One region of the Amycolatopsis sp. 195334CR genome, then DNA from elsewhere that is predicted to be linked to it. Evidence: riboswitches for the same ligand, from Rfam matches in the RefSeq annotation. Region 1 holds a riboswitch; each other region holds the start of a gene.
What was found. A riboswitch is a leader RNA that binds a small molecule or an ion and turns the genes downstream of it on or off. The one in region 1 is predicted to bind cobalamin.
Positions count from the first base shown of each region.

Region 2: linked by a shared signal. The riboswitch ahead of JYK18_RS02700 (terpene cyclase/mutase family protein) and the one ahead of metE (5-methyltetrahydropteroyltriglutamate--homocysteine S-methyltransferase) in region 1 are both predicted to bind cobalamin.
Region 3: linked by a shared signal. The riboswitch ahead of JYK18_RS13530 (hypothetical protein) and the one ahead of metE (5-methyltetrahydropteroyltriglutamate--homocysteine S-methyltransferase) in region 1 are both predicted to bind cobalamin.
Region 4: linked by a shared signal. The riboswitch ahead of JYK18_RS32805 (ABC transporter substrate-binding protein) and the one ahead of metE (5-methyltetrahydropteroyltriglutamate--homocysteine S-methyltransferase) in region 1 are both predicted to bind cobalamin.

Region 1 is NZ_JAFJMJ010000003.1:195,724-203,542, reverse strand. It holds gene JYK18_RS38045 (cytochrome P450) at 1-171, opposite strand, end outside; gene JYK18_RS38040 (IS110 family transposase) at 312-1,394, opposite strand; gene metE (5-methyltetrahydropteroyltriglutamate--homocysteine S-methyltransferase) at 1,699-3,981, opposite strand; cobalamin riboswitch at 4,102-4,315, opposite strand; gene JYK18_RS38030 (ribonucleotide-diphosphate reductase subunit beta) at 4,364-5,443, opposite strand; gene JYK18_RS38025 (ribonucleoside-diphosphate reductase subunit alpha) at 5,457-7,819, opposite strand, start outside.
Region 2 is NZ_JAFJMJ010000001.1:548,964-556,782, reverse strand. It holds gene JYK18_RS02715 (ABC transporter permease) at 1-386, opposite strand, end outside; gene JYK18_RS02710 (ATP-binding cassette domain-containing protein) at 383-1,363, opposite strand; gene JYK18_RS02705 (PadR family transcriptional regulator) at 1,515-2,198, opposite strand; gene JYK18_RS02700 (terpene cyclase/mutase family protein) at 2,389-3,849, opposite strand; cobalamin riboswitch at 3,937-4,057, opposite strand; gene JYK18_RS02695 (poly-gamma-glutamate hydrolase family protein) at 4,052-4,681, opposite strand; gene JYK18_RS02690 (hypothetical protein) at 4,780-5,070, shown strand; gene JYK18_RS02685 (MerR family transcriptional regulator) at 5,165-5,992, shown strand; gene JYK18_RS02680 (VOC family protein) at 6,055-6,450, shown strand; gene JYK18_RS02675 (SRPBCC domain-containing protein) at 6,447-7,196, shown strand; gene JYK18_RS02670 (FAD-binding oxidoreductase) at 7,183-7,819, opposite strand, start outside.
Region 3 is NZ_JAFJMJ010000001.1:2,771,559-2,779,377, forward strand. It holds gene JYK18_RS13510 (tripartite tricarboxylate transporter permease) at 1-663, shown strand, start outside; gene JYK18_RS13515 (TNT domain-containing protein) at 721-1,356, opposite strand; gene JYK18_RS13520 (Gfo/Idh/MocA family protein) at 1,408-2,310, opposite strand; gene JYK18_RS13525 (hypothetical protein) at 2,366-3,031, shown strand; cobalamin riboswitch at 3,042-3,168, shown strand; gene JYK18_RS13530 (hypothetical protein) at 3,250-4,653, shown strand; gene JYK18_RS13535 (ABC transporter substrate-binding protein) at 4,650-5,510, shown strand; gene JYK18_RS13540 (energy-coupling factor transporter transmembrane component T) at 5,500-6,582, shown strand; gene JYK18_RS13545 (ABC transporter ATP-binding protein) at 6,579-7,819, shown strand, end outside.
Region 4 is NZ_JAFJMJ010000002.1:2,056,644-2,064,462, reverse strand. It holds gene JYK18_RS32825 (CatB-related O-acetyltransferase) at 1-469, opposite strand, end outside; gene JYK18_RS32820 (TetR/AcrR family transcriptional regulator) at 502-1,083, opposite strand; gene JYK18_RS32815 (class I SAM-dependent methyltransferase) at 1,140-1,889, shown strand; gene JYK18_RS32810 (iron ABC transporter permease) at 1,894-2,940, opposite strand; gene JYK18_RS32805 (ABC transporter substrate-binding protein) at 2,937-3,932, opposite strand; cobalamin riboswitch at 3,985-4,150, opposite strand; gene JYK18_RS32800 (glycoside hydrolase family 43 protein) at 4,250-5,758, shown strand; gene JYK18_RS32795 (PPOX class F420-dependent oxidoreductase) at 5,825-6,232, shown strand; gene lexA (transcriptional repressor LexA) at 6,264-6,926, shown strand; gene JYK18_RS32785 (DUF5997 family protein) at 7,003-7,380, opposite strand; gene JYK18_RS32780 (LysR substrate-binding domain-containing protein) at 7,379-7,819, shown strand, end outside.

The sequences.
Region 1 (7,819 bases):
GCCGGGAATGGCCTTGAGGCCGCTGCCCGCCGGGGGCGCGGCGAGCTCCCTGGTCGGCCAGCGCTGCCCGAGCAGCCTGCGGTCGACCGCGCGGGGGAGCGGGATCGAGGTGAGCGGCGGGACGCGCTCGCGCAGCGCGCTGGTCACCTTGCTGACGGCGGGGCTCGGCACGGTCGGCTCCTCTCGTCGCTGAGAGAGATCACTGCGTGACCTGGTCCGTCCAGCTTGCCCGCTTGTTGGCGCTCTGACAAGAACGCGATCGGGTCAGTTCGCCGTGCGGCGCGGTGCCGTGAATGATGCTCCTATTGAGGTCAAGGGGTTGTTGTGAGGTTGGCCATGTCTGTGGTGATGGTTCGGTGGATTTCGCGTGCGACGTAGCGTTTGAGGCAGCGGATGATGTGTCGTTTGGGGAGGCCTTCGCGGGTGCGTCGTTCGAGGTAGGCGCGGGTGCGGGGGCAGTGGCGCAGGCGGACGATCACTATTCGGTGGAGGGCGGCGTTGGCGTGGCGGTCGCCGCCGCGGTTGAGGCGGTGGCGGTTGTTGCGGCCGCTGCTGGCGTCGATCGGGGCGGTGCCGCAGAGGTGGGCGAACTGGGCTTCGGTGGTGATGCGGTCGGGGTTGTCTCCGGCGGTGGCCAGGAGCTGGGCGGCGGTGTCGGGGCCGACGCCGAACACGGCGGTGGTGGCGGGCAGGACCTGGCGGGTCAGGGTGTTCAGGTCGGTTTTGGCGTCGGTGATCTCGGTGGTGAGGTCGGTGATGCGCCGGGCGAGGCGGCGGAGCGCGGTTTTCGTGGCGTTGACGGGGCTGGTGAGGTCGGTGCCGGGGCGCAGCCGGGCGCAGGCCCTGATCAGGGTTGTGCCGGTCAGGCCGGACAAGGATTCGCGTAGCGGGGCGGGGGCGGTGACGATCAGGGCGTGGAGCTGGTTGAGCGCGGCGGTGCGGGATTTGACCGCGCTGGTCAGCGCGGTGCGCAGGGCGGTGATCGCGGCGGCGGGCCCGGTGCCGGCTTTGGGGGTGGCCTCAGCGTGGCCGGCCAGGACGGCGCGGGCGGTGTTGATCGCGTCCTGGGTGTCGGTCTTTCCCTTGCGGCGGCGGGCATGCCGGTCGGGCTGGTTGACCTCCACCACCGTGACACCCTCGCCGGCCAGGTAGCGGGCCAGGCCCGCGCCGTAGGAACCGGTGCCCTCCACCCCGGCCGCGGACACCGTGCCGAACCCGGCCAGCCAGGTGCCCAGCGCGGTGTAGCCGGCGGTGGTGGCCGGGAAGGTGTGCGTGCCCAGTACCCGGCCGACAGGATCGAGCGCGGCGGCGGTGTGGGTGTCTTTATGGGTATCGACCCCGGCGATCACCGCGGTGTGCTGGGCAGTGTCGACGCCGGTGTGCTGATCAGTCATCCTGGTCTCTGCCGTCCCGTGGTGTTCAGTGGTCAGGGAGGGCACGTACCGGGCCAGCAGGGGTGGACAGCACAGTGATGGGTGTCCTGGTGGCACAGGCTCCTATCAAGTCACATCCCCTGGCCTGGTGACGTGCACGAACGGAGACCACCCCGGAACCGGCAGATCATTCGCAAGACAACCCCGGCCAGGGCATCAGTGGCTTTCCGGGCCAAGCCCCGGGGCAGCCCCCGTCCATACACACCATCATCACTGTGGCTTTCACAGCGGCAAGTGCCGTGAAAGCCACATTCACGGCGTGGGGCTAGTCGGTGGCGAGTTCGGCGCGCAGGCGGCGCGCGGCGGTGACCAGGTTCCGCAGCGCCGGTTCGACCTCGGCGTACCCCCGGGTCTTCAGGCCGCAGTCCGGGTTCACCCAGATCCGCTCACCCGGGACCGCGGCGACCGCCGTGCGCAGCAGGCCGGTCACCTCGTCGACGCCCGGCACCCGCGGCGAGTGGATGTCGTACACCCCGGGGCCGACCCCGCGCGCGAAGTCCCCGAGGCCGTCGAGGACCTCCATGCGCGAGCGCGCGGCCTCGATGCTGGTGACGTCCGCGTCGATCGCGTCGATGGCGGGCAGGATGTCCCCGAACTCCGAGTAGCACATGTGCGTGTGGATCTGCGTCGAATCCGCGATGCCCGAGGTGGCCAGCCGGAACGACTCCACCGCCCAGCCGAAGTACGCCGCGTGCTCCGCCGACCGCAGCGGCAGCAGTTCGCGCAACGCGGGCTCGTCGACCTGGATGATCCGGATGCCCGCCGACTCCAGGTCGTGCACCTCGTCGCGGATGGCCAGCGCGACCTGCCGCGCGGTGTCCGCCAGCGGCTGGTCGTCGCGCACGAACGACCACGCGAGAATGGTCACCGGCCCGGTCAGCATGCCCTTGACCGGCTTCGCCGTCAGCGACTGCGCGTACGACGCCCAGTCCACCGTCATCGGCGCCGGGCGGGACACGTCGCCGAACAGGATCGGCGGCCGCACGCACCGCGAGCCGTAGGACTGCACCCAGCCGAACTCCGTGGCCGCGAACCCGGCGAGCTGCTCGGCGAAGTACTGCACCATGTCGTTGCGCTCGGGCTCGCCGTGCACCAGCACGTCGAGGCCGAGATCTTCCTGCAGCCGCACCACCTTCTCGATCTCGTCGTGCATCTGGGCGCGGTAGGCCGCCGCGTCGATCCGCCCGGCCCGCAGCGCCGCGCGTGCCTTGCGCACGTCACCGGTCTGCGGGAACGACCCGATCGTGGTGCTCGGCAGCGGGGGCAGGCCGAGCGCCTCGGCCTGCGCCGCCGCGCGCCGGGCGTAGTCACCGCGGCGGCTGTGCTCCGGCTTCAGCGCGGCGAGCCGGGCCCGCACGCGGTCGTCACGCAGGTCACCGGCGTTCGCGCGCTCCGCAGTGGCCGCGCGCGCCGAGGTCAGGTCGGCGGGTTCACCGGCGAGCGCCCGGCCGAGCAGCACCACCTCTTCGACCTTCTGCTTGGCGAAAGCGAGCCAACCACGCAGTCGTCCGTCCACATCGGACTCGCGAGCGGCGTCGTAGGGCACGTGCAGCAGGGAGGCCGAAGTGGACACTCCGACCGCGGCCGCGGTGCCGAGCAGGGTCGCGGCCTTCGCCAGCGCGGCGTCGGCGTCGACCCGCCAGATGTTGCGACCGTCCACCACGCCGGCCAGCACTTCCTTGTCCCGCAACGCGCTTTCCGCCGCGACGGCGTGCACCGCGGCCGGATCGGTGACCAGGTCCACGGCCAGCGCCTCGATGGGGGAGCGGGCGAGCACGCCGAGCGCGTCCCCCAGCGCGCCGAAGTACCCGGCGACCAGCAGCTTCGGGCGACGCGCCAAGCCGCCCAGCGCCGCGTACGCCTGCCGGAGCGCCTCCAGCTCCTCGGGGGCGCGGTCGGCGGCGAACGCCGGTTCGTCCAGCTGGACCCACTGGACCCCTTCGTCGTGCAGCGTGGTGAGCAGCTGGGCGTACGCGGTGACCAGCCGCGGGAGCAGGTCGAGCGGCCGGAAGCCGCCGGGCGCGCCCTCGGCCGCCTTCGCCAGCAGCAGGTAGGTCACCGGGCCGACGAGCACCGGGCGCGTTTCCACGCCGATCGCCCTGGCCTCGCGGTACTCGTCGAGCGGCTTGCCACCGGTTGCGCTGAACTCGGTGTCCGGGCCCAGTTCCGGCACCAGGTAGTGGTAGTTCGTGTCGAACCACTTCGTCATCTCCAGCGCGGGTGCCTCCTGGACCCCGCGCGCCGCGGCGAAGTAGGTGTCGACCGGCGAAAGGCCGAGGCCGGTGAACCGGCGCGGCAGCGCGCCGAACAACACGGTGGTGTCGAGCACCTGGTCGTAGAAGGAGAAGGTGTTCGACGGGATCGTGTCGAGCCCGGCCTTCGCCAGGCCGCGCCAGGTGTCCAGGCGCAGTTCCCGCGCCACCTTCCGGAGTTCGGCCTCGTCGATCCGGCCTGCCCAATAGCCCTCGACGGCCTTCTTCAGTTCCCGGTCCGGACCGATCCTCGGGTAACCGAGAACGGTCGAACCCAGGCGGTTCTGCTCTGCCACAGCTCTCTCCTCGCGAGCTCGTCCGACGAGCCCGGGACGGCAAGGAGGGCACAGCACAGCACGAACCGGCGACACCTGGTTCGGCCGTGTCCTCCCGCGAGACCCGGACCCGCGCGCGCCGGCGGCGCGCGCACCACGGGCAGGTATTCGGACTCGCGGGCGGGGCTCCCAGAACGTGGGAGCCGGACCTACTGGCTGTCGCTTCCCGGGCGGTGCCCAGTGCTTGACCGCTTGCGCGGTGACAGCGTTCGTTCCCGCTTACCGCTGCGGGGCAGTCCCGGATTCGCACCGGGTTCCCTGTTGCCTCCCCGGCACGCGGCACGAAAAAAGCTCGGCCACGCCACCGGGGAACCAGTGGCGTGGCCGAGCCTAGCGGGCGGGATCAGTCCCAGTCGAGCGCGCCACCGCTCTGGTACTCGATGACGCGGGTCTCGAAGAAGTTCTTCTCCTTCTTCAGGTCCATCGCCTCCGACATCCACGGGAACGGGTTCTCGTTCTCGCCGTAGATCGGCGCCAGGCCGATCTGCTGCGCGCGGCGGTCGGTGATGAAGTGCATGTACTGCTCGCACAGCTGGGCCGACAGCCCGAGCATGCCGCGCGGCATGGTGTCCCGGGCGTAGGCGACCTCGAGCTCGCACGCCTCGGTCAGCATGCCCCGGATCTCCGCCTGGAACTGCTCGGTCCACAGGTGCGGGTTCTCGATCTTGATCTGGTTGATGCAGTCGATGCCGAAGTTCAGGTGGATCGACTCGTCGCGCAGGATGTACTGGTACTGCTCGGCGATGCCGACCATCTTGTTCCGGCGGCCCAGCGACAGGATCTGCGCGAAACCGGTGTAGAACCACATGCCCTCGAAGATCACGTAGAACGCCACCAGGTCGCGCAGGAACGCCTGGTCGGCCTCCGGGGTCCCGGTCTCGAAGTCCGGGTTCTCCAGGTTCTGCGTGTACTTCAGCGCCCACGCGTCCTTGTCGGAGATCGACGGCACCTCGCGGTACATGTTGAACAGCTCGCCCTCGACCAGGCCGAGGCTCTCGCAGATGTACTGGAAGGTGTGCGTGTGCACGGCCTCCTCGAAGGCCTGGCGCAGCAGGTACTGGCGGCACTCCGGGTTGGTGATCTGCCGGTAGACCGCGAGCACGATGTTGTTCGCCACCAGCGACTCCGCGGTGGCGAAGAAGCCGAGGTTGCGCTTGAGCATCTGCCGCTCGTCCTCGGTCAGCCCGTCGGGCGACTTCCACAGCGCGATGTCGGCCTGCATGGCGACCTCGGTCGGCATCCAGTGGTTGTTGCAGCCGGCCAGGTACTTCTCCCACGCCCAGGTGTACTTGAGCGGGAGCAGCTGGTTGACGTCGGCGCGGGCGTTGATCATGCGCTTGTCGTCGACGCTGATGCGCTCGGCTCCGCGCTCGATCTCGCCTAGGCCGGTGGCGTCGGTGAGCGGTGCTTCGGTGTTGGTCATCGTCAGGGGTTCCTTACTGGCAGGCTTCGCAGTCGGGGTCGTCGATCCGGCAGGCCGCGCCGTCGGTGGCGGCGAAGTCGACGTCCTCCACCTTCGGCATCTCCTTGGGCTCCGGCTGGGCCGGGGGCACCGCGGGCACGGAAGCCGACGGCGACGGCGACGGGGAAGGCGACGGCGAGGGGGCCGGGGCCGGGGTGGGCGAAGGAGCGGCGGCGGGTGCCGGGGCCGGCGTGGCCGAGACGGCGTTCAGCTTGCCGTCGGTGCCGCGCAGGGTGCTCTTCTCCACGTGCGTCGCGGACTGCGCCCGCAGGTAGTACGTGGTCTTGAGGCCCTTGTGCCAGGCGTAGCGGTACAGCTCGTCGAGCTTGCGCCCGCTCGGCGCGGCGATGTAGAGGTTCAGCGACTGCGCCTGGTCGATCCACTTCTGCCGCCGCGAGGCCGCGTCGACCAGCCACTTGCTCTCCACCTCGAACGCGGTGGCGTAGAGGGCCTTGAGGTCGTCCGGCACGCGGTCGATCTGGCCGAGGCTGCCGTCGAAGTACTTCAGGTCCGACACCATCACCTCGTCCCACAGGCCCCGCTCCTTGAGCGAGCGCACCAGGTGCGGGTTGACCACGGTGAAGTCACCGGACATGTTCGACTTGACGAAGAGGTTCTGGAACAGCGGCTCGATGGACTGCCCGACCCCGCAGATGTTGGAGATCGTCGCGGTCGGCGCGATCGCCATCACGTTGGAGTTGCGCATGCCGACGGTGCGCACGCGCTGGCGCAGCGGCTCCCAGTCCAGCGTGGTGGAGGTGTCCACGTCCAGCGCGTCACCGCGGCGGGCGTCGATCAGCAGCTGCATCGAGTCGATCGGCAGGATGCCCTTGCTCCACAGCGAACCCTCGAAGGTCTGGTACTGCCCGCGCTGCTCGGCCAGGTCGGTCGAGGCCGAGATGGCGTAGTAGCTGATGTGCTCCATGCTGCGGTCGGCGAACTCCACCGCGGCCTCGGACGACAGCGGCAGGCCCAGCTCGAACAGCGCGTCCTGGAAGCCCATCAGGCCCAGCCCGATCGGGCGGTGGCGCAGGTTGGACCGGCGTGCCTCGGGGATGGTGTAGAAGTTGATGTCGATCACGTTGTCGAGCATCCGCACCGCGGTGCGCACGGTCTTCTCGAGGCGCTGGGTGTCCAGGCCGTCCGGGCCGACGTGCTTGAGCAGGTTGACCGAGCCGAGGTTGCACACCGCGACCTCGTCGGCACTGGTGTTCAGGGTGATCTCGGTGCACAGGTTCGACGAGTGCACGACACCGGTGTGCTGCTGCGGCGAGCGCAGGTTGCACGGGTCCTTGAAGGTGATCCACGGGTGCCCGGTCTCGAACAGCATGGTCAGCATGCGGCGCCACAGCTCGACCGCGCGGACCTTGCGGAACACCTTGATCTCACCGCGCTCGGCGGCGGCCTCGTACTCGCGGTAGCGCTCGGCGAACGCGTTGCCGTAGAGGTCGTGCAGGTCGGGGACCTCGTTGGGGGAGAACAGGGTCCAGCCCGCGTTGGCCTCCACCCGGCGGAGGAACTCGTCGGGCACCCAGTTCGCGGTGTTCATGTCGTGGGTGCGGCGGCGGTCGTCACCGGTGTTCTTGCGCAGGTCGAGGAACTCCTCGATGTCCACGTGCCAGGTCTCGAGGTAGGCACACGCCGCGCCCTTGCGCTTGCCGCCCTGGTTCACCGCGACCGCGGTGTCGTTGGCGATCTTGAGGAACGGGACCACGCCCTGCGACTGCCCGTTGGTGCCCTTGATGTGCGCGCCGAGGCCGCGGACCGGGGTCCAGTCGTTGCCCAGCCCGCCCGAGTACTTCGCCAGCAGCGCGTTGTTCTTGTACGCCTGGAAGATCGAGTCCAGGTCGTCGTCCACCGTGGTGAGGAAGCAGGAGGACAGCTGCGGGCGGGTGGTGCCCGAGTTGAACAGCGTCGGCGTCGAGGCCATGAAGTGGAACGACGAGAGCAGCTCGTAGAACTCGATGGCGCGGGCTTCGCGGTCGTCCTCGCGGATGGCCAGGCCCATCGCCACGCGCATGAAGAACGCCTGCGGCAGCTCGAACCGGGTGCCGTCGTGGTGCTGGAAGTAGCGGTCGTACAGCGTCTGCAGGCCGAGGAAGCCGAAGTCGAGGTCGCGCTCGGGGCGCAGCGCGGCGGTGATCCTGTCCAGGTCGAACGAGGCCAGCTCGCTGTTGACCAGCTCCAGCTCGATCGCGCGGCGCAGGTAGTCGCGGAAGTAGCCGGGGTAGACCTCGGCCATCTCGTCCTGGCTGGCCTGGCGCGGGCGGCCGGCCAGGTAGCTCAGCGCCTCGGCGCGCAGCTTGTCGGCCAGCAGGCGGGCGCTGACGTAGGAGT
Region 2 (7,819 bases), on a different contig from region 1:
AGCAGGCCGACGCCGAACACGATCAGCGACTGGATGGCGGTGACCACCGACTGGTGCGCCAGCGAACCGGCGATCAACGCGCCCCGGCTGACCGGGGAGGTCAGGTTGCGGTCCATCACCCCGCGGTCCATGTCGTCGATGAACGAGGTGCCCGCCCAGCCCGCCGACATCATCGCGGTCATCACGACCACACCGGGGGTCAGGTAGGACAGGTAGTCGCCGGTGCCGAACCCGGGCAGCTCGGCCACCCGGCGGAACAGCTCACCGAACAGCAGCAGCCACACCATCGGCTGGATCAGGTTGAACAGCAGGTACGCCGGTTGCCGGGAGAGGCGCCGCAGCGCGTGCGCGGTGAGCCTGCCGGTGTGCGAGGCGAAGGTGGTCATCGGACGCCTCCCGCCACGGTGTCGGCGGTGCGGAATTCGCGCCCGGCGTGACGCAGGTACACGTCGTCCAGTGACGGGCGCGCGGTGCCGATCGACACCGGTTCGACCCCGGCGCGGCCGAGCGCGGCGAGCACGCCCGGCAGTGCGGTGGCGCCCGCGGTGACCCTGGCCCGCAGGGTCAGCCCGTCCACGCTGATCTCGCCCGCCACCGGTTCCAGCGCCCGGCGTGCCGCGCCCAGATCCTCCACAGTGGACAGCTCGGCGTGCACGCTGTCGCCGTTCAGCTCGGTCTTCAGCTCCTCCGGGCTGCCGGTGGCGACGACCTGACCGCGGTCCACGATCACCAGCCGCGCGGCCAGCTTGTCGGCCTCCTCCAGGTAGTGCGTGGTGAGCAGCACGGTCAGGCCGTCCTCACCGGACAGCCGGGCGATCTCGGCCCACATCTCCGCCCTGGCTTCGGGATCGAGGCCGGTGGTCGGCTCGTCCAGGAACAACACGCTGGGCCGGTCGACCAGGCCGAGCGCCACGTCGAGCTTGCGCTGCATGCCGCCGGACCACTTGCCCACCGGGCGGTCGGCGGCGTCGGTGAGGCTGAACCGGTCGAGCAGCTCCTTCGCCCGGGCACGGGCGGACCTGGCGGACAGGCCGTGGAGATGGCCTTGCAGCACCAGGTTCTCGCGGCCGGTGCTGACCGGGTCGAAGGCCGGTTTCTGCGAGACACTGCCGATCACCCGCCGCACCCGGCCGGGGTGGCGGCGGACGTCGATGCCCGCGACGGTGGCCTGTCCGGCGTCAGGCGCGGACAGCGTGGTGAGGATTTTGACGGTGGTGGACTTGCCGGCCCCGTTCGGGCCGAGCAGGCCGAACACGATCCCGGACGGCACGGTGAAACCGAGCCCGGCCAGCGCGGGCACGGCCTTGGCGCCCTTGCCGTAGGTCTTGACCAGACCGGACGCCTCGATGGCATGGGTGGACATGGTGGTGCTCCTTCGATGAGGAGTCACCGGCCGCGGTGCACTACCCTGGCGTTCGCAGGCGCGCTTCGAGTTTCGGTCCGCGGACGGGGACTCGGGTGTGTCGGATGGCTCCCGGCCCTGGTGTTGCCGCACCCGGGCCGGGGCCATCACCTCAGTGCTGTTCGGGTTGGCTGAGCCAGCTCATCTCCTCCGCGAACTCCGTGGCGACGGTCGCCTCGATCTCCTCCGGTGACGCTCCCGACTCGCGCAGCTGGTGCATCCGCGCCCAGACGCGCAGGCCGTCGAACTCACCGGACTTCAACTCCCGCAGCAGTTCGGTGATGAAGCGGATTTCGGTCTCCAGCAGGTTCTGCCGGAACTCGGCTTCGATGGTGAACAGCCGGGGAAAACCTTCGGGGGTGCTGGCCGCGATGGCGTCGTACTGCTGCTTGGCCAGCAGCTGCGTGCGCAGCCGGGCTTCGAGCAGCTGGACGACCTCGGCCGGGCCGAGCACCGGCATCAGCGACAGCGCGGCCTCGAACTGGGCGAACTCCTTGGCCGGGTTGGCCAGCAGATCGCTCAGCCAGTCGTGCATCTCGGCGATGCCCGGCTCGGTGATCTCGTAGACGGTGCGTTCCGGGCGCCTGCCCTCGCGCACCGTCTCGCGCGACGCGATCAACCCGCGCTTCCGCAGCGACTCGACCACGGAGTACAGCGAGCCGTAGTTGAGCTTGATGCTGTCTTCCTTGCGGCGTTCGCGCAGCGTGCCGGACATTTCGTAGGGGTGCATCGGGCGCTCGCTGAGCAGCGTCAGCACCGCCAGAGCCAGCGGATTCGCCCTGCCACGCGCGGCCATCGCCCTGCCTCGTCCTGGGTGCTCGGGGTCAAATACTCGACTCAGAGTACCCGTGCTCGGGTGCTCGATGTCAAGCTGACCGGCGGTGACGTCCTGGTGATCGGTGGCCACCTGGTGCCCCGGGAGCCATTGCTATGAGTGGGGCATTACTTGCAATCAACGCAAGTAATGCCCCATTCCTAGCGTTGGGTCAGGAGGTGCGGACTTGGGTGGGGGTCAGCGTGGGGGTGGCGCCGTTGCCGAAGGCCCACGCTTCGATGCTGCCCAGCGGCGGCACGTACGTGGACGCGCCCTGGGTGCTGTACGTCCACGCGGTCGCGCCCGCGTTCGCGTGGTAGTACGCCCAGTAGGCGGTCGCCGGTGGGGTGTTCACGCAGGGGTCCTGCGCGGGCGTCGGGAGGGCGTTGATGCGGCAGACGAACGCCAGCCCCCAGCGGGTGGTGCCGGTCGGGGTGAAGCCGGCGTTCTGCAGGGCGGCCACCCCGCTGGCCTGCGCCCCGGGCGCACAGCGGGTTTCCTGCGCACCACCGAAAGCGGCGAAGTCGACGGTCACCGTGACGCCGCTCGTTCCGGCGCACGGGCCCGGCGTGCCGGCGAGCTGTGCCGAGACCGCGCACGGGACCTCCGGCACCGCGGCCGACGGCGTCGACGGCGCCAGCGGGAAGGCCTTGCCCGCGGCGGCCGGGACGGCCTGGACGGTCGCGAGCAGGTTCACCGCGCGGCTGCCGGGATAGAAGAACGCGCCGCGGTCGGCGGCCGGATCGGTGCAGCCCAGCTGGAAGCTCGCGAGCGCGGCGTAGGCGTTGCCCGGCTGACCACCCGCGGCCACGATCGCCTGGATCGCCAGTGCGGTCGAGTTCGGGTCGGAAGCCTGGCCCGGCGCGGCGACGAAGGCGAAACCACCGTCCGCGGACCGGGCGGCGTTCAACGCGGCCAGCACCTTCTTGGCGCCGGGCAGCTTGCCGTAGGCGGCGAGGCCCTGCACCGCCATGCCGGTGCTGTTGGTGTCGGGACCGGAGAAGGTCGCCGGATCGGCGGGCGCGCACGGCACCGCGGTGTCCGCGCGGTAGGCCTGCCAGAGCCCGTTCGCGCACTGCTGGCCGGTAAGCCACGTGGTAGCCGCGGCGATCCTGGCATCGGTGGACGGCACCTTCGCGGCCTTGAGCGCGGTCAGCGCGAGGCCCTGCCGGAACGCGCCGTCGTAGGTCGGGGCGGCCGAGCCGAACAGGCCGTCGGCGCGCTGGGTCGCGAGCAGCCGGTCGACCAGGTTCTCCCCGCCGAATCGGCGCGGGTTCTGCTTGCCCGCCACCGCCGCGAGGACCACGTACGCGACCCGGCCCGGGTCGTCCTGGCCGTCGGCGCCCTTGAGCGGCTCGCCGAGCTGGGTGCTGAGGTAGGCGACGCCGTCCTGGGCGGCCTGGCGGCCGACGCCGGCGGCGTGCAGGCCGAGCACGGCGTACGCGGTGCTGGTGACGTCGGCGCTGAGGTTGCCACCGCCCGCGGTGATCGCGCGGGCCAGGTACCCCGCGCCGTGGCGGGCGACGGTCTGCTGCTGCTCGGTGGCCGCGGCCGGGGTGCACAACCCGGCGGCCAGCGCGGCGGCGGTGGCCAGCACGGCCACCGGTCTGGCGCGGAAGAGCTTCGTGCGCAAGGGATCCTCCTTCGGACAGGCGCGGTCACCCACGCGTGCCGGAAGGGCCAGCGCAGGCCCCGAGCCGCAGTCCACGACGGTTTCGACGGAGCCCGTTCCCCGGCAGGCGGTCCGACTCGCCCGCGCGGAACGCGGGCTCACGGTTGCGGGTCAGCGCCGGATTCCCACCGGCTTTCCCCATCGAGGAACGTGCTCTGGCAAGTTACCCGGTGCACCGCCCGTCCCGCCAGACCCGGCGCAGCGCCGCCACCACGCCGTCCACAAAGGACTGTGCTAGCGGCGAGTCGCCGCGCATCGCGTCGCGCAGGGCGAGCGGGAGCTCCAACTGCACCCCCATGCCGGTGCGGGTCCGGTTGACGATGTTGCGCGGCGACCGCCCGGCGAGCGTCGGGTACTCGGCGGCGTCGAGGGTCTCGATGCCGCGGGCGGTGAGTTCCTCGTGCACGATGCCGCCGAATTCGGCGTCCAGGCCGCCGATCAACACGCCCTCGCGGGGCAGCGTGATGCACCCGTGCAGGCTCAGCGCCCGGTCGGTGCCCGCGCACAGGGCCAGCGCCACCGGATCGTCGCACCGGCTGGAGGTCACGTGCAGCCGTCGTTCGCCGCGAAGTCCTTCGAACAGCCAGTAGTCGCATGTGGACGCCCGGGCGATGGCCCGGCAGAGCTGGGAGGTGCCCGGCTCGATCTGGCCGCCGTGCGGGGCCAGCACCACCGGGGTGCCGCCGGCGTGCCGGAACCACCTGGCGTAGTCGAGGTTCTCGGTCAGCGCGGGGTCCGCGTACAGCGCGGTGTTCGAGAGATATCGTTGCGTAGTCGCGCTGGGGCGGGCCATCTCCGCAAGATACGGCCATTCGGCGGGAAAGCGGTGTTCGAATGGCGCAATCGACGGTGATCCGCGTTTCACCCGTCCGCCGAGGGGAACCCCTAAGCATGTCCAGATTGCGAGTATCCGGCGGCCGCTCGACGGCCGCGCGAGTTATCACCGGCGTCGGGGCAGTGATCGCGCTCATCGAGGTCATCTACATCCTGATGATCCTGCTGGGTGCCAACGCGGCCAACGCGTTCGTCGAATTCATGCGGGCCATCGCCGAGCCACTGGCGTTGTTCTTCCCCGGTTTGTTCCAGCTGGAGAACTACCAGGTCGGCGTCCTGATCAACTACGGGCTCGCCGCCGTCTTCTGGCTGGTGCTGACCGGGCTGATCGCCCGCATCGTCCGCTAGGGAGCACACGGGGTCCGGCCACCTCCCGGTGTCCGTTTGTCGGGGACGGGCAGCGGGAGGTGGCGCCTGGGGGGCCGGCGTGTGAAGCTGTGGCGTGTTCGCCATCGGGGAGTTCGCCAGGCTCGGCCGGGTTTCGGTCCGCATGCTCCGGCACTACGACAGCATCGGCCTGCTGCGGCCCGTCCGCGTGGACGAGGCCAGCGGGTACCGCTACTACGACGCGGCCCAGCTGCGCGACCTCAACCGCGTGGTCGCGTTGAAGGAGCTGGGTTTCACGCTCGAGCAAGTCCGCGAGATCATCGAGGAGAAGCTCAACCCCGAAGAACTGCGCGGCATGCTCCGCCTGCGACGCGCTCAGCTCGAAGCGCAGATCTCCGCCGACACCGACCGGCTCGACCGCGTCGAGGCGCGCCTGCGCACCATCGAGCGCGAAGGCCACATGAACACCGAGGACGTGCTCCTCAAATCCGTCGCGCCGCTGCGCGTCGCCGAGCTTTCCGGGGTGGCCGCCAGCTACGCCTCCCACGACATCGGCCCGGTCGTGCAACCGCTGTTCGTCGAGTTGTGCCGTCGCCTCGACGAGGCGGGCCTCCGCATCGCCGCACCCACGATCGCCTACTACGAACCGGTCGGCGAGGAGCAGGTGATGGTGCACACCGCGGCGCCGGTGGCACTGGAAAGCGGCCGCGAGTACGACTTCGACGTGGTGGACCTGCCCGCGCTCGGCACCGCCGCGACCGTGCTGCACCACGGCACGATGGACGAGGTCGACCGCACCTTCCAGACGCTGGCCTTCTGGATCGAGGAGCACGGGTACACCTCGATCGGGCACGCGCGCGAGGTCTACCTCGACTACGAAGCGCCGGAACGCGGGGTGACCGAGCTCCAGGTGCTCGTCAACCGACAGGATGCCATGTCTTGACAATCTAAGTTGTCGGTGGAACCGTGGGCCGCGTTCGGGAACGAACGCGGAACGGAGTGGTGATGAAGGCCCAGCTGATGAGCATCATGGTCAACGACCAGGAGCGGGCGGAACGGTTCTACACGGAGAAGCTGGGCTTCCAGGTCAAGCACAACATCGACGTGGGCGGTGCGCGCTGGCTGACCGTGGTCCACCCCGACGAGCCCGACGGGTTCGAGATCCTGCTGGAGCCGGCCGGGTACGAGTTCGCGCGGACCTACCAGGCTGAGCTGTACCAGGCGAACATGCCGTTCACCATGCTGTTCTCCGAGGACATCCACAAGGAGTACGCGCGGCTGGTCGAGGCCGGGGTGGAGTTCCGCGGTGAGCCGGCGGCGACCATGGGTGGCATCAGCGCGATCTTCGACGACACCTGCGGGAACCTGCTCATGCTGATGCAGGTCGTCGAGCCCGGATGAGCCGGGAACGGCGGCTGGAGAAGGAAATCTCCTTCGACGCCACCCCGGACCAGGTGTGGGCGGCGATCTCCAGTGGACCCGGGATGTCGATCTGGTTCGTCCCGCACGAGCTCGGCCCCGAGGGGGAGGGCGAGGCCGACTTCGGCGGCGGAAACACCCAGGCGGGCCAGGTGCTTGCCCGTGAAGAGGGCAAGCGGATCGTCTACGGCACGGCGGATTCGCCCGGCGCGCTCGAATTCCTCGTCGAAGGGCGGGAAAACGGCGGGACCGTGCTCCGGTTCACGCAGAGCGGTTTTTTCGACGGCGACGACTGGTCCGCCGAGTACGACAGCTTCGACCGCGGCTGGAACCTCTTCTTCCACAACCTCGCGCAGTACTTCCGGTACTACGGCGGGCTACCGGCCACCACGCTGGTCACCGGGTCGACCACGGCGCTGGAACCGGACGAGGTGTGGGCGAAGTTCCGCACCGCGCTCGGGGTGGACCCGGCCGTCGCGCTCGGCGACCGGGTCCGGCTGACCCCGGACGGCCTGCCCCCGATCGAAGGCGAGGTCGACTACCTGGTGCGCGGCGTGTTCGGCGTACGCGCACCCGAAGGGCTGCACCGGTTCCAGGGCCTCGGCGCGGAAAGCGGTGGCATGGTCAACACCATCCACTACTACTACGGCGCCGCGCCGAACCGGGACGCCACCACCGCCGCCTGGCAGCGGTGGCTGCTCGACCTCTTCCCGGTCACCGGGTCCTGAGCTCGGCCAGGCGCCGCTCGACCTCGGGGGAGTGGAAGGCGCGCACCGCGGGCCGGTCCCCGTAGGCGAAGTTCAGCGCGCGGCCCAGCGTCCACGGTTCGACTTCGGCGAACACCTCCTCCTGGGCCGCGTGCTCGGCGGCTCCCGGGCCGGACAGCACCATCAGCTGGTACCGCGCCTCGCGGTGGCTGACCGCGTTCGGCACCTCGGGCGGTCGCGACAACGCACCGCCGAGGTGCCGGATCTCGGTCACCAGGCCGATCGGCGCGTCCGGACCGGCGAGTTCGAGGAAGCGTTCCGTGGTGTCGGCGGGGAAGTCGGTCAACAGCGCGGTGTCGCCGTAGTAGCCGTGCGGGGTGTCCGGCTCGCTGAAGATCGTGCGCGCCGCATCGGCGAACGGGATCTCCCCGAACCGCTCCATCAACGGCGGCCCGAGTTCGCGCAGCGGCGCGACGAGCCGCTCACCTTCGGCCGGGTCGCCGCTGTGGGCCACCCGCACATGCGCGACGTGCTTGCCGCGCAACGGTTCCGGGACACCCGGCACGTCCGGCATCGGCACCATGCCGATCGAGGACGTCAGTTCCTCCGGCACGGTGGCCGTCCACTCGCGGAACCCGCGCAGC
Region 3 (7,819 bases), on a different contig from region 1:
CTGTCGAAGCACAAGGACGAGTTCGGCAAGGGCGCCATCGAGGGCGTCGCCGGTCCCGAATCCACGGCCAGCGCGTCGGCCGCCGGGACCCTGGTGTCCATGCTGACGCTGGGCCTGCCGACCACGGCGGTGGCCGCGGTGATGCTGGCGGCGTTCCAGCAGTACGGCATCCAGCCGGGCCCGCTGCTGTTCGAACGCGAGTCGGCGCTGGTGTGGGGCCTGATCGCGAGCCTCTTCGTGGGCACGGTGCTGCTGCTGGTGATCAACCTGCCGATGGCACCGGTGTGGGCGAAGCTGCTGCGTATCCCGCGGCCGTACCTGTACGCGGGCATCCTGTTCTTCGCCAGCGTCGGCGCCTACGCGGTCGGCGGCGAGGTGATCGACCTGGTGCTGTTGTTCATCATCGGGCTGATCGGGTTCGCCATGCGGCGCTACGGGCTGCCGGTGCTGCCCGCGGTGATCGGGGTGATCCTCGGGCCGAGCGCGGAACAGCAGATGCGGCGGGCGCTGCAGCTGTCCGACGGTGAGCTGACCGGACTGGTGAACTCGCCGATGGCGGTGGTGGTCTACGCGATCATCGCGGTGCTGCTGGCGTGGCCGCTGCTGCGCAAGCTGCGGCGGAAGCCCGCGGAGACGCCGGAGCACGAGCGCATCGACGCCTGACCCCCAGGACGGCGAGCGGGGCACCCACCGGGCGGTGGTGCCCCGCTCGTTTTTTGTTCAGAGGCGGGCGAGATACCCGTTGTCCACCAACCAGAGCACGTTCAGCTGGGCCGGGGCGCCCGGCACCAGCGCGCCGTTGAGCTGGTACTGCTCCCCGCCGCCCGGCTGCGCGAACCACGGCGCGATCGGGCCCTCGTACACGGAGAACTCCCGCAGCACCTGGTAGGCGCGGTAGTTGCACTGCTCGGCCGGGACGCCGACGAGGTTCTGCGGCGGGATCGCCCGGGTGGAGTAGTGCGAACCCTTGGGCGCGAGGAAACCGCCGTACTCACTGCCGTAGCGGTCGATCCGCTCGCCCGGTTCCAGCGCACCGACCTCGCGGTCGGGTTGGCCGTCCGGGCCGATCACGTAGCCGTCGGCCGGCGGGTACCGCCAGCTGCCCGCCCCGGTGTCGTAGTACTCGGCGAGGAACCGCTCCTCCGGCAGGTGGCCGGTGCGGTGGTAACCCAGCAACTGCCAGCCGACCACACCCACCTTCGGCAGGCGTTGCGGGCCGAGGCGCTTGTCACCGTGGAAGAAGGTGGCGGAGCACTCGGTGAGGCGGGAATCGGTCGACGCCGAGGCCGTCGGCGGTACCACCAGTACCGCGGAGAGCAGGGCGACCGCGGTCGCGAAACTCTTGAACCAGCGCATGTCCGGAAATTCTTCCCGGCGCGGAAGACCCCGGGTAGCGCCTGATCCGGGCTACTTCGAAACCACCCGAAGGGCTTGGTCGATCACCCGCTGGATGTGCAGCCCGCGCCGCACGTCGCACGGGTGGTCGCGGGTGCCGCTGGCGATGAGCGCGGCGAAGTCGTCGAGCAGGGCGGTGTAGCTGTCCTGCGGGGTGCCGGGCCGCTGGTTCACGCTGCGGAACCCGTTTTCGCCGAACACCGCCAGTTCCACCACCGTCGGCAGGATCGGCAACCGCAGCGAGAGCACCGCCGTGCTGGTGATGCCGCCTTCGTGTTCGAGCAGCACAGTCCACAGGTCGCCGTCGGTGCGGTGCGCGGCGAGCACCCCGGTGATCGGCCCGAGCGCCGCGTCGAGCAGGTCGAACGCGTGCGGTCCGACGTCGGCGAGCGCGCCCGCGTTCTCGTGCCGCCACGCCGAATCGCGGTAGGTCTCGTTCAGCAGCGCGCCGGAGAGCCAGCGCGCGCTGCCTCCGGCCCAGCCGCCCGCTTCCTTGAGCCCGGCCAGCCACTCCTGGGTCTGGATCGCGTACCGCAGGGTGAACATGACCAGCGCGGCGACGCCCGATTCGGCCACGGTCCCGGCGAGCCGTTCCGCGGTGGCGAGATCGGCGGCGATCGGCTTCTCCAGGATCAGGTGCTTGCCCGCGGCCGCCGCCCGGGTGGCGATCTCGGCCTGCACGGACGGCGGTACCGCGAAGGCGACCGCGTCCACCTGGTCGAGCAGCTCGTCGACGGTTTCGACGGCGGTCGCGCAGTGCGCTTCGGCCAGCTCACGGGCGGCCTCGGGACGCCGGGTCCAGATCGCGGTCAGATCGGTGCCGGGGTGTTCGGCCAGTCCCGGCGCGTGCACCGTCTTCGCCCAGGGACCGCCACCGACAAGACCTACCCGCAACTGCTGATCCACGGGGGACATCCTGCCTTACGCGGTCGTGGGTTAACGTCTGGTGCCCTCTCGGAAAGGTTGTCCCATGCGCCGCCTTCGCTCGGTTCTCGCGGTCGCGGCACTCGTCGCGGCCCTCTCCCCGGTGACCACCGCCGCCGCCGTGGACCAGGGCAAAGGCACCCCGGGGTACTGCCCCGGCGGCAACGGGATCACCGTGGTGGTCGACTTCCACGAACTCGGCGGGGACACGATCGTCCGCTGCGCTCCCGGCGAGCAGGCCAGCGGCCTGAGCGCGTTGCAGAACGCGGGCTTCGAACTCACCGGCACGCAGCGCTGGGGTCTGGCCACGCTCTGCCGGATCGAGGCCAAGCCGGGACCCGAGGCCGAGGGCTGCGCCGACTACCCGCCGGTCACCGCGTACTGGAGCTACTGGCAGGCGCCGGACGGCGGGAGCTGGGGATTCGCCCAGGCCGGCGTGCAGGAGTCGAAGCCGCAGGCAGGCGGCTTCGAGGGCTGGTCGTTCGCCAAGGACAAGAGCATGGACACCACGCCGGCGCCGCGGATCGCGCCGGTCCGGCAGGCCGGGACCTCCGGGGTCACGCCGGACGGGGTCGCCTGGACCGGCGGGCAGGCGCAGCAGGCCGAACCGGACGCCGGTTTCCCGTGGGGCGCGGTGCTCGGCGGAGCCGCGGTGCTCCTGGTCGGCGGGGCCGCGGTGGTCACCGTCGTCCGGCGCAAGCGTTCTTCCTGACGCTTCCCCGGCGCCACCGCCGTGGGTTAGTGTCAAGTGCTCGTGTGGGGGAAGCCGGTGCGAATCCGGCGCTGACCCGCAACCGTGATCGCCTCGTGGCGTGAGCCGGAATGCCCACTGAGCAGGCAAGGCTCCACTGTCGAGGATTACGGGCGGAGTCCTGGGTGTTGGTGGCTTCGCGCTGCACGCGTCCCGGGCGTCCCGGGAGAGGCCCTTCCATGCGCGCCGCCGTCCGTGCGCTCGCCGGGATCACCGGCGTGGCCGGGATCGCCACCGCGATCGCCCTGCCCGCACCAGCCGTCGAAGTGAACCCGCACGCCGCCGCCGGGACCGCCGCCGCGAAGTGGCTGGCCGGTGAGCTGGTGGACCACCGGCTGCCCGGGTTCATGGGCACCGACTGGGGCCTGACCATCGACGCCCTGTTCGCGCTCCGCGCCACCGGGCAACCGCAGGCGGCGGGCGTGGCCGACGCGATCGACAAGGACGGCGCGGGCTTCTACACCTTCCCGATCGACCAGACCCAGAGCGCCTGGATCGCCGGTGCGACGGCCAAAACGCTGGCCGCGGCGGTGGCCGCGGGCCGCGATCCGAAGAACTTCACCGGCCGCGACCTCCGCCAGGCCACGCTCGACCTGGTCGCGCCCGACGGCCAGTTGCGCAGCAAGAACACCGGCAACGACGGCTCCAACACCTTCGACCAGGCCCTCGGCGTGATCGGCCTGGCCCGCAGCGGTGGGGTGCCGCCGGAGGTGGTCGGCTTCCTGGTCAAGCAGCAGTGCCCGGCCGGTGGTTTCCGCCTCGGCGGTGACTTCGGTGGTGACGCGGTGACCTGCACCGACGACAAGACCATCGACCCGGACTCCACCGGCATGGCGGTGCAGGCGCTGCTGGAGGCGGACAAGAACGGCGTGGCCGGCGCGAAGGCGGCGGCCGACAAGGGCGCCGCCTACCTGGCGCAGACCCAGCGCGCCGACGGCTCGTTCGGCGGTTCCGGCCCGACCGTCGGCTCGAACACCAACTCCACCGGACTGGTCGGCCAGGCGCTGGCCGTCACCGGCCACACCGCCGCCGCGAACCGGGCCGCCGACTGGGTGGTGACCCACCAGCTGACCGTGCAGAACGCCGGGAAGGCCGCCGGGGACGTGGGTGCACTCGCCTACAACAAGGAGGGCCTCGACGACGCGGCGGCGAACGCGGTCGACGGCAAGATCCCCGGCATGCAGCGGGACCAGTGGCGCCGCGCGGGCGCGCAGGCCCTGCTGGCGCTGGCGAAACTGCCGCTCACGCACGCCCCGTCCGGTCCAGGCCCCGACCCCGGCCCCGATCCCGGTCCTGGCCCTGGCCCCGGCCCCGGCCCCGGCCCCGGCCCCGGTCCTGGTCAGCCCTCGGAGCCCTCGGTGCCGTCCTCGACGCCCACCTCCACCTCGTCGGGTCAGCCGAGCACCACGACGAGCAGCACGTCACCGGGGCTGGCGGCGGCGCCGAAGCACACCGGCGGCACGCAGCAGAAGAAGCTCGCGCAGACCGGGTCCCCGGTCGCGGAGGTCCTGGTCGGCGGTGTGGTGCTGATCGCCGTGGGCGTCGGCCTGCTGGTCGCCGGACGACGGAGGAGCGCCCGATGAGACTCGCCCGGATCGCCGCCTCGACCGCGCTGGTGCTGTCGATGGCCCCGCTGGCCACCGCCTCGGCCGTCGACCACGGCAAGGGCTCGCCCGGTTACTGCCCCGACGGCACCGGGGTCACCGTGGTGGTCGACTTCCAGGAACTCGGCGGGGACACGATCGTCCGCTGCGCTCCCGGTGGCCAGGCCAGCGGACTGACCGCGTTGCAGAACGCGGGCCTCGAACTCACCGGCGTGCAGCGCTGGGGGCTGGGCTTCATCTGCCGGATCGAGGGCAAGCCGGGCGCGGACACCGAGGCCTGCATCGACACCCCGCCCGCCACCGCGTACTGGGCCTACTGGCACGCGCCGAACGGCGGCAGCTGGACCTACAGCCAGCTGGGCGTGATGAACCGGAAGCCGCCGCCGGGCAGCTTCGAAGGCTGGTCGTTCGCCAAGAACAAGTCCGCCGGGAACAACCCGGCCCCGCGGATCGGGCCGGTCCGGCCCAACCAGGCCGTCGAGCCACCGCCACCCGCCGAGCAGCAGAACGGCGCGATCCCGGGCCGTGACGGCGTGCCGGCGGCGCCGCCCGCACCGGAAGAAGCCGTGCCACCACCCGCGGAAGCGCCACCCTCGGAAGCGCCGACCAGTTCGGCCGCGCCGACCTCCGCGCCCGCGCTGGTCGCGACACCCCCTCCGAGCCCGTCGCCGGTCGGCGGGGTCGCGCCGGGCGGCGTCGCGTGGACCGGAGGCGAGGCGTTGCCGTCCACGCGGGACTCCGGCTTCCCGTGGGGCGCGGTGCTCGGTGGCGCCGCGGTGCTCCTGGTCGGCGGAGCCGCGGGGGTCACCGCCTACCGTCGCAAACGTGCTTCCTAGGAACCTCCACCCGGCGGCGTGGTGGCTGTGGGCCCTCGGGCTCGCGGTCGCCGCCAGCCGCACCACCAACCCGTTCCTGCTCGGCCTGATCATCGCCGTGCTCGGGTTCGTGGTGGCCAACCGCCGCAGCGACGCGCCGTGGGCGCTGGCCTTCCGGCTGTACGCCTACATCGGGTTGTTCATCGTGGTGATGCGGGTGCTGTTCCGGATCCTGATCGGCGGGCAGGACGGCGGGCACGTGCTGTTCGACCTGCCGGAGATCCCGCTGCCGTCGATCGCCGCCGGGATCACCCTGCTCGGCCCGACCTCGGCCGAGGAGCTGCTCGGCGGTTTCTACGACGGGCTGAGGCTGGCCACCATGGTGCTCTGCGTGGGCGCGGCGAACGCGCTGGCGAACCCGAAACGCCTGCTCAAGGCGGTTCCCGGGGCGCTGTACGAGGTCGGCACCGCGGTCACCGTGGCGTTGTCGGTGGCGCCGCAGCTGGCCGAGAGCGTGCTGCGGGTGCGGCGCGCGCGGCGGTTGCGAGCCGGTCGCCAGAAGGGCATGAGGGCGTTGAAGGGGATCATCATCCCGGTGCTCGAGGACGCGATGGACCGGTCGCTGATGCTGGCGTCGGCGATGGACTCGCGGGGGTACGGCCGTCGCGGGTACCTGCCGCGATCGGTGCGGGTCGTGGTCGGGGTGTGCGTGCTGGCCGGGCTGACCGGGGTGTGCGTCGGGGTCTACGGCGTGCTCGACGGCACGTCCGGCTGGCTGGGCACGCCACTGCTGCTCGGCGGGCTGGTTGTCTCGGTGGTCGGGTTCCTGCTCGGCGGACGGCGAGTCCGGCGCACCACCTACCGGCCCGACCCGTGGCGGTGGCCGGAGACCGTGGTGGCCGCGGCCGGGGTGGGCGCGGCGGCGGCGCTGTTCGCCACCACGCAGATCGACGCGGCGAACCTGTACCCGTCGCTGAACCCGCTGCGCTGGCCGGAACTCTCGCCGTGGCACGCTGGGGCGTTGCTGCTGGGCGTGCTGCCCGCCTGGCTGGCACCACCACCACTGCTGACCGGGGAGGGGGTCCGGGCGTGATCGAGTTCTCGCGGGTGAGCATCACCTACGCCGAAGCCACCACCCCGGTGCTGTCCGATGTGGACCTCCTGGTCGAGGAGGGCGAGCTGTGCCTGGTCGCCGGGCGGACCGGCTCGGGCAAGTCGAGCTTCCTCGGCGCGATCAACGGACTGGTGCCGCACTTCACCGGCGGTCACCTGCGCGGCAGCGTGCGGGTGGCGGGCAAGGACACCGCACAGCACCCGCCGCGCGAGTTCGCCGAGCTGGTCGGCGTGGTCGGGCAGGACCCGCTGGCCGGGTTCGTCACCGACACCGTCGAGGAGGAGCTCGCTTACGGCATGGAGCAGCTGGCCGTGCCGCCCGAGGTGATGCGCAAGCGGGTCGAGGAGACGCTGGACCTGCTGGGCATCGCCGAGTTGCGCAACCGTCCACTTCGGACGCTTTCCGGCGGGCAGCAGCAGCGGGTGGCGATCGGCTCGGTGCTCACCGCGCACCCGAAGGTGCTGGTGCTGGACGAGCCGACCTCGGCGCTGGACCCGACCGCGGCCGAGGACGTGCTGGCCGCGATCACCCGGCTGGTGCACGACCTCGGCACCACCGTGGTGGTCGCCGAACACCGGATGGAACGCGTCGCGCAGTACGCCGACCGCCTGCTCTACCTGCCCGGCGACGGCTCGATCCGGTCCGGCACCCCGGCCGAGGTGCTGGCCGGCGCGGACGTCGCGCCGCCGCTGGTCGAGCTGGGCAGGCTGGCCGGGTGGTCGCCGCTGCCGCTGTCGGTGCGGGACGCCCGGCGCCGGGCCGGGCCGCTGCGCGAGCAGCTGACCGGCCGGTCGCCGGTGGTGGTGTCGCGGCCGGACGCGCCGGTGAAGCTGGCGGCGGAGAAGGTGGTGGTGCGCTACGGCGAGCTGGTCGCCGTGCGGGAGGTCAGCCTCGACCTGCGTGGCGGGCAGATCGTGGCGTTGATGGGGCGCAACGGGTCCGGCAAGTCGTCGCTGCTGTGGGCGTTGCAGGGCAGCGGGCCGCGCGCCGGCGGCAAGGTGGACGTCGGTGGCCAGGATCCGAAGGCGTTGAAGCCGCATCGGGCGAGGCGGCTGGTCGGCCTGGTCCCGCAGACCCCCGGTGACCTGCTCTACCTCGATTCGGTGGACAACGAGTGCACGCAGGCCGACCTCGAATCGGGGGCCGCGGCGGGCAGCTGCCGCGCCATGCTCGACCGCCTGACCCCCGGCATCGACGGCGGCAAGCACCCGCGCGA
Region 4 (7,819 bases), on a different contig from region 1:
CGATGCCGTAGTCCGGCACGTCCGAGGTGACCACCGACCCGGAGGCGACGATCGCGCCGTGTCCGATTCGGACACCCGGCATCACCGTCACGCCGTTGCCGAACCAGACGTCGTGCCCCACCACGGTGTCGCCGCGCCCCGGCAGCCCGGTGATCAGGTCGAAGTGATCGGCCCACGAGCCGCCCATGATCGGGAAGGGGAAGGTGGACGGGCCGTCCATCCGGTGGTTGGCGCCGTTCATGATGAACCGCACCCCGGTGCCGAACGCGCAGAACCGGCCGATCACCAGCTTGTCGGGACCGTAGTGGTAGAGCACGTTGCGCGTCTCGAACTCGGTGGCGTGCTCGGGATCGTCGTAGTAGCTGAACTCCCCGGCCTCGATCAGCGGTGAGGTCACCAGCGGTTTGAGCAGCACCACGCGCGTCTGGCCGGGCATCGGGTGGAGCGTGTTCGGATCGGGCAACGGCATGCGGGGCACTTTCCTCAAGTTCGCGCGGACTTCTACGCGGATCCTAGGCCCAGCACCGAAGTGACCATCCCGTGCACGGCGGCGCGGTCCGGCGCCGGGCCCGTCCGGTCGGCGAAGAGCAGGTGCGCCGAACCGATCAGCGTGGGCGCCAGCCCGTCCGGATCACCGGCGACCCGGTCCAGCCCGCGCTCGGCTTCGAGGTAGTCCCTGATCATCTCCACCGCCTCGGTCAGCACCGGGACTCCGGCGGGCCACGTCTCCCGCAGCCGCGCCCGGAGTTCGTCGCGGAAGGTGATCAGCGCGACGATCGCCACGGCCACCGAGCCGAAGACCGCGATCAGCGCGTCGGTCAGGTTGTCCGCGACGGTGCCGGTCCCCGCCGCCTCGCGCAACGCGGCGGCCTGGTCGTCCATCCGGTTCACGCGGTCGAGCACGTACTCGGCGAGGAAGGCGTCGAAGTCGGCGAAGTGCCGGTGCAGCACCCCCTTCGCGCAGCCTGCCTCGGCGGTGACCGCGCGGCTGGTCAGCCCGCTCGGCCCGTCCCGGCGCAGGACTCGGTCGGCGGCGGCGAACAGCTGCGCCCGCACCTCGCGCAGCGCGACTCCGGTCGGCATCGGTCTCCTCGGTGGACGAGTGGGCACTTGCCCACTAGGGTGGGCACATGCCCACTATAGGCGAGTCCTTCGGCGTCGACGCCGAGCGCTACGACCGCGCGCGTCCCAGTTATCCCGCCCCGCTCATCGAGGCCATCGTCGAAGCCAGCCCGGGCACCGACCTCCTCGACGTCGGCTGCGGCACCGGGATCGCGGCACGCCAACTCCAGGCCGCCGGGTGCACCGTGCTCGGTGTCGAACCGGACGAGCGGATGGCCCGGTTCGCCCGCCGCACCGGGATCGAGGTGGAGGTGGCGAAGTTCGAGGACTGGGAACCCGGCGACCGCCGGTTCGACGCGGTTGTCGCCGGGCAGGCCTGGCACTGGGTCGATCCGGTGGCCGGCGCGGCCAAGGCGGCGCGGGTGCTGCGACCCCACGGCACGCTGTCCGCGTTCTGGCACGTGTTCCTGCCACCCGACGAAATCGGCGCGGCCTTCGCGAAAGCCTATGAGCGCGTCAATCCCGGCCACCCGTTCGACTTCAGCCAGGTGGCCAAGGTCGGTTACCAGCCGATGCTCGACCGCGCCGCCGAAGGCATCCGGGCCGCGGGCGGGTTCGGCGAGCCGTCGCAGGCGCGCTACACGTGGGACCGGTACTACACCCGGGCGGAATGGCTCGACCAGTTGCCCACCACCGGCGCGCTGACCCAGCTGCCGCCCGACCGGCTCGCCGTGGTGCTGGACGAGGTCGGCGCCGCGATCGACGAGCTCGGCGGCGGCTTCAGCATGCGGTTCACCACGGTCTCGGTGACCGCCGCGCGTGCTTGAGGTTCTACTGACCCACCCGCTCGCGGGGCCGGGCGGTCCGGTACAGGATGACCACGAACGCCGGCACGCCGATGATCGAGGTCACCACGCCGACCGGCACCTCCTGCGGGTCGAGCGCGGTGCGGGCCAGGGTGTCCACCCAGACCAGGAACACCGCCCCGGCCACCGCGGTGACCGGCAGCAGGCGGCTGTGCCCCGGCCCGGTCAGCGCCCGCACCGCGTGCGGCAGCACCAGCCCGACGAAGCCCACCGCGCCGACCGAGCTGACCAGCGCGGCGGTCAGCAACGCGGTGGCGCACAACAGCACGATCCGGATGCGCCCGACCGCCACCCCCAGCGCGGCCGCGGTGTCCTGCCCGAGCGCGAACACGTCCAGCGCGCGGGCGTGCCCGAAGCAGACGGCCAGCGACACGGCCAGCACCGCCGCGCACACCGCGACCTCGGTCCACGAGGCACTGGCGAACGAGCCGAGCAGCCAGAACAACACCCCGCGCGTGGTTTCCGCGTCGGCGGCGGTGAGCACGATGAACGAGGTGAGCGCGGAGAACAACTGCATCGCCGCGACCCCGGACAGCACCACCCGGTCGGTGCTGCCACCGACGATGCGGCTCAGCACCAGCACCGCGGCGAACGACACCGCGGCACCGGCGAAAGCCCCGGCGGACAAGGAGATCACGCCCCCGCCCACACCGAGCACGACCACCAGCACCGCGCCGGTCGACGCACCCGAGGACACGCCCAGCACGAACGGCTCGGCCAGCGGGTTGCGCAGCAGCGACTGCATCACCACGCCGCACACCGCGAGCCCGGCCCCGCACACCGCCGCGAGCAGCGCCCGCGGGAGCCGCAGGTGCCAGACGATGCCGTCCCGCAGCGGGGCGAGCACCGGCTCGCCGAGGCCGAGGTGGGCCAGCACGGTCGAATAGACCTCGCCGATGCCGATCCCGGCCGGGCCGATGGTGATGGCCACCGCGATCGACACCACGAGCAGGCCGAGGCCCAGCACGCAGAACCAGGCGACCTGCGGCCCGGTCGGCGGCGGCCGCCTCACGCCAGGCCGAACTTCCGCAGCGCCTCGCCGACCTGCTCGGTCCCGTCCACGGTCCGCAGCGACGGGTTCATCGCCTGACCGCTGAGCAGCACGTACCGCTTGTTCTTCACCGCGTCGAGGTCCTTGGTGACCGGATGGGACTCGAGGAAGGCGATCTTCGCTTCCCCGTTCTCCGCGGTCTGCGAACGCCGGGTGAGGTCACCGAGCACGATCACCCGCGGATTCCGCTCGGCCACCGTCTCCCAGTTGATCTGCGGCCATTCCGCGCGGGTGTCGTCGAAGACGTTCTTCAGCCCGAGCGCGGTGGTGATCACGCCGGGCGCGCCGCAGCACCCGGCCAGGTACGGCGATTCGGCGTTGGCGAACCAGTACAGCACGCTGGTCCCACCGGCCCGCGTCGACGCGCGCTGCATCCGGCCCTGCAACTCGCTCACCAGCTGCTCACCGCGTGGCCCGACGCCGAACACCGCGGCCAGCTGCCGGATCTCGGTGTAGACCACGTCCATGGTCAGCGTCTCGGTCCGCACGCCGTCACCGCCGGCGGTGTTGTCCTTGAGGCAGTCGGTGGGCGAGACGTAGGTCGGCACACCCAGCTGCTCGAACTGCTCGCGCGTGGCCACCCCGCCCTCGCCGAGCGTGGAGACGAACGAGGCCGCGACGAAGTCCGGTTCGGTGGCCAGCACGGCCTCGAAGGACGGGTTGTTCTCCGCCAGGCGCGGCACCTTCGCGTTGTCGGCGGCCAGCGCGGGCAGCACCGGGTCGGTCCAGGTGGCGGTGCCCGCCATCCGGTCGGCCAGGCCCAGCGCGAGCATGATCTCGGCGCTGCCCTGGTTCAGCGCGACCGCGCGCTCGGGCGGCTTGCCCACCGGCACCTGGTGACCACAGTTTTCCACGGTCGTCGTGGCCTGAGCTTGCGGCGCGGGGTCGGTCCCGCAGGCGCTGAGGCACAGCGCCGCGGCGAGCAGCAGGTGGGGAGAACGGATTTTCGGCACGGAAATCCCTGCGTCGAGGGCTCGAACGCGGAGCCCGGTCGGTCAACGACCCCGGCGGCGCCGGGGTGCCAGCAGGTCTTCGGACTCGGGGTCGTCCGAGCAGAACGCCTTCCCGGACCGGAGTCCAGTGGCCACTGTCCTGCCCGTCGCCGCTCACCGCTGCGCGTCAGCTCCGGATTCACACCGGATTCCCTACGACTGGCGAGCGCACGCTATCACGCGGCCCCCTGGTGGACGCTTGACCAGCCTGTCCGATGTCGTGCAATCTTTTCCGAAGATGTTCGTTGTTGTTGAATAGCGTGCAGGAGCTGCCGAAGATGACCGCTCTCCCGAGAAGACTCGCCACCGGGGCGCTGGCCGCCCTGCTCGTGTTCAGTACGGTGACCAATCCGGGAGTGGCGCCGGCCGCACCCGCCGTCCCCGACTACGGCACCGCCGAAGCGGGCAACCCGTTCGTCGACGGCTGGTACGCCGATCCGGACGTGGCGATCTACGACAACACCTATTGGGTCTTCCCGACCACCTCGCGTGTCTACGCCGAGCAGACCCATCTCGACGCGTTCTCGTCCAAGGACCTCGTGCACTGGACCAAGCACCCGAACGTGCTGACCACCGAGAACGTCTCGTGGGCGGAGAAGGCGGTCTGGGCGCCGGCCCCGATCGAGCGCGACGGCAAGTACTTCCTGTACTTCGCCGCGAACGACATCCAGAGCGACAACGAACTCGGCGGCATCGGCGTGGCCGTCTCCGACCGGCCGGAGGGCCCGTACCGCGACGCGCTGGGCAAACCGCTGATCGACCGCTTCCACAACGGCGCCCAGCCGATCGACCAGGACGTCTTCATCGACGACGACGGTCAGGCGTACATGTACTACGGCGGCTGGGGGCACGCCAACGTGGTCAAGCTCAACGCCGACATGACCAGCCTCGGCACCTTCGACGACGGCACCACCTACCGCGAGATCACCCCGAACCCGGAGTACGTCGAGGGTTCGCAGATGTTCAAGCGCGGCGGCAAGTACTACCTGATGTGGTCCGAGGGCGGCTGGACCGGGCCGAACTACTCGGTCTCCTACGCCATGGCCGACTCGCCGACCGGGCCGTTCACCAAGCTCGACAAGGTGCTCGCGCAGGACCCGGCGGTCGCGCGCGGGTCCGGGCACAACTCCGTGATCAACGTGCCCGGCACCGACATCTGGTACATCGTCTACCACCGCCGTCCGCTCAGCGAGACCGACGGGAACCACCGGCAGCTCGCCTACGACCGGATGAACTTCCACCCCGACGGCACCATCGCGCGGATCACCATGAAGGTCGAGGACAACTTCGCCGACGGCAACACGTTCGGGTGGAAGACCTACGGCGGGCAGTGGACCGCTCGCGCCGGGCAGCTGCGGGCCGACCGGTCGGCGGGCGGGAAAGCGTTGCTGGACACCAACTTCGCCGACTTCACGCAGGACACGAAGGTGCGGCTCACCTCCAGCCGCGGCGACGCGGGGGTGGTGTTCCGGGCGACGAAGGCCGCGGTGGGCACCGACAGCTACGCCGGGTACTACGCCGGGATCAGCGCGTCCGGCCGCGTGGTGCTCGGGCGCGCCGGCAACTCGTGGACCGAACTGGCGTCGGCGCCGCTGGCCGGGGCCATCGGCCAGGCCCGCCACCTGCGCGTCACCGCGACCGGGCCGGTCATCGAGGTCTACGTCGACGACCTGAGCACGCCGAAGCTGCGGGTCACCGACGGCACCCACCCCACCGGCGCGAACGGCGTCCGGGTGTTCGGCGCGGCGGCGTCCTTCGACGATTTCGCGGTTCGCCCGGCAGGCTGATTGTCGATCCGCGGGGGGCTCCGTTCGTGTAGGCAGTGACCATCCACACGAAAGGAGTCCCCGTCCATGGCCTTCAGCGAAGAAGAGATCGCGTACCTGCGCTCGCAGCCGCTGGCCCGGCTGTCCACCGTCTCGGCGGAAGGGCAGCCGGACGTGGTGCCGGTGGCGTTCGAGTTCGACGGCGCCGGGTTCTGGGTCGGTGGTGGCGCCACGGTGGTGCACACGCGGAAGTTCCGCAACGTGGCCGCCGGGCAGGACCGGGTGGCGCTGGTGGTCGACGACCTGGTCTCGATGGACCCGTTCGTGGCCAGGGGAATCCGGGTGTACGGGCGGGCCGGGGTGCCGCAGGAGCGGGTCGGCACGGTCGGGCCCGGGCACTACCTGCCGATCACGCCGGTGGTCTCGTGGAGCTGGAACCTCGCGGGCGAGCCGGTCGGCGAGAACTGGTACGAGGCCACGCGGACCGTCCACTGAGTCCACTGTGGAGGGCCGGTACCATGCGCGGATGACCGCCTACCACGAGTTCGACGAGCTGGATCACCTGGACGCCTCGGCCCTGCCCGAGCGCCAGCAACGGATCCTGGTCACCATCCAGGACTGGGTGAACCGGCACGGGTACTCGCCCAGCACCCGCGAACTCGGCGAAGCGGTCGGCCTGCGGTCCTCGTCCTCGGTGTCGAAGCACCTGGCGGCGCTGGAGGAGAAGGGCTTCCTCCGGCGGGGCGCCACCGTGTCGCGGCCGATCGACGTGCGCCTGTTCCTGCGTGGTTCCGCGTCGCAGCGGGCGGACGGGGATTCGGTGAGCGTGCCGGTGGTCGGGCACATCGCGGCGGGCACCCCGATCTCGGCGGAGGAGCACGTGGACGACGTGCTCACGCTGCCGCGGCAGTTCGCCGGGCGCGGCACCGTGTTCGGGCTGCAGGTGCGCGGGGACTCGATGATCGACGCCGCCATCTGCGACGGCGACACCGTGGTGGTGCGCCAGCAGCACGAGGCGCACTCGGGGCAGATCGTCGCCGCCATGATCGACGAGGAGGCGACGGTGAAGGTGTACCGGCGGCGGAACGGGCACGTGTACCTGGAGCCGCGGAACCCGGCCTACGAGGTGATCGACGGGGACCGCGCGGTGATCCTGGGCGTGGTCGTCTCGGTCCTGCGCAGCGTCTGACCCCACCGGCCCAATGCTATGAGTGGGGCATTACTTGCATTCAACGCAAGTAATGCCCCACTCATAGCATTCGACCTCAGTTCCGGTCGGACTTCTCCTTCAGGCGGGCGGCTTCCTTCCGCACCTCCGCCTGCGTGGCGCGTTCCCGCTCCAGCCACTCCGGGTTCTCCGCCTTGAGCGTGTCGATCTGCTCGGTGGTCAGCGGGTCGGTCAGCCCGGCCCGCGCCAGGCCGCCGATCGAGATGCCCAGCTTCGCGGCCGCGACCTGCCGCGGGTGCGGGCCGTTCCGGCGGAGGTCGCGCAGCCACTCCGGCGGGTCCGCCTGCAGCGCGTTCAGCTCGTCGCGCGAGACGACACCCTCCTGGAACCGGGCCGGGGTGGCCTCGAGGTACACGCCCAGCTTCTTCGCCGCGGTCGCCGGCTTCATCGTCTGGGAGGTCTTGTGCGACGTCATGCCCTCCAGGGTAACCAGCCCGATCACGCCCGGTAATCTGGCCGCCGTGACCGAATCCTTCAGCCTCGCGTACGTGCCGGGTGTGACGCCGGGCAAGTGGGCGCGGATCTGGTCGGAACGCCTGCCGCGGGTGCCGCTGCACCTGCTCCAGGTCCCGCCGGGCGAGGCCGAGGCGAAGATCCGCGACCGCGGCGCCGACGCGGCCCTGCTGCGCCTGCCGATCGACCGGACCGGTCTGCACGCGATCCCGCTGTACACCGAGAACACCGTGGTCGTGGTGCCCAAGGACCACCTGATCGCCGCCGCCGACGAGGTGTCCACCGTGGACCTCGCCGACGACGTGCTGCTGCACCCGCTCGACTACACCCTCGGCTGGGAACAGCCGCCGGGAGAACTCGCGCTCCACCGGCCCGCCACCACCGGCGACGCCGTCGAGCTG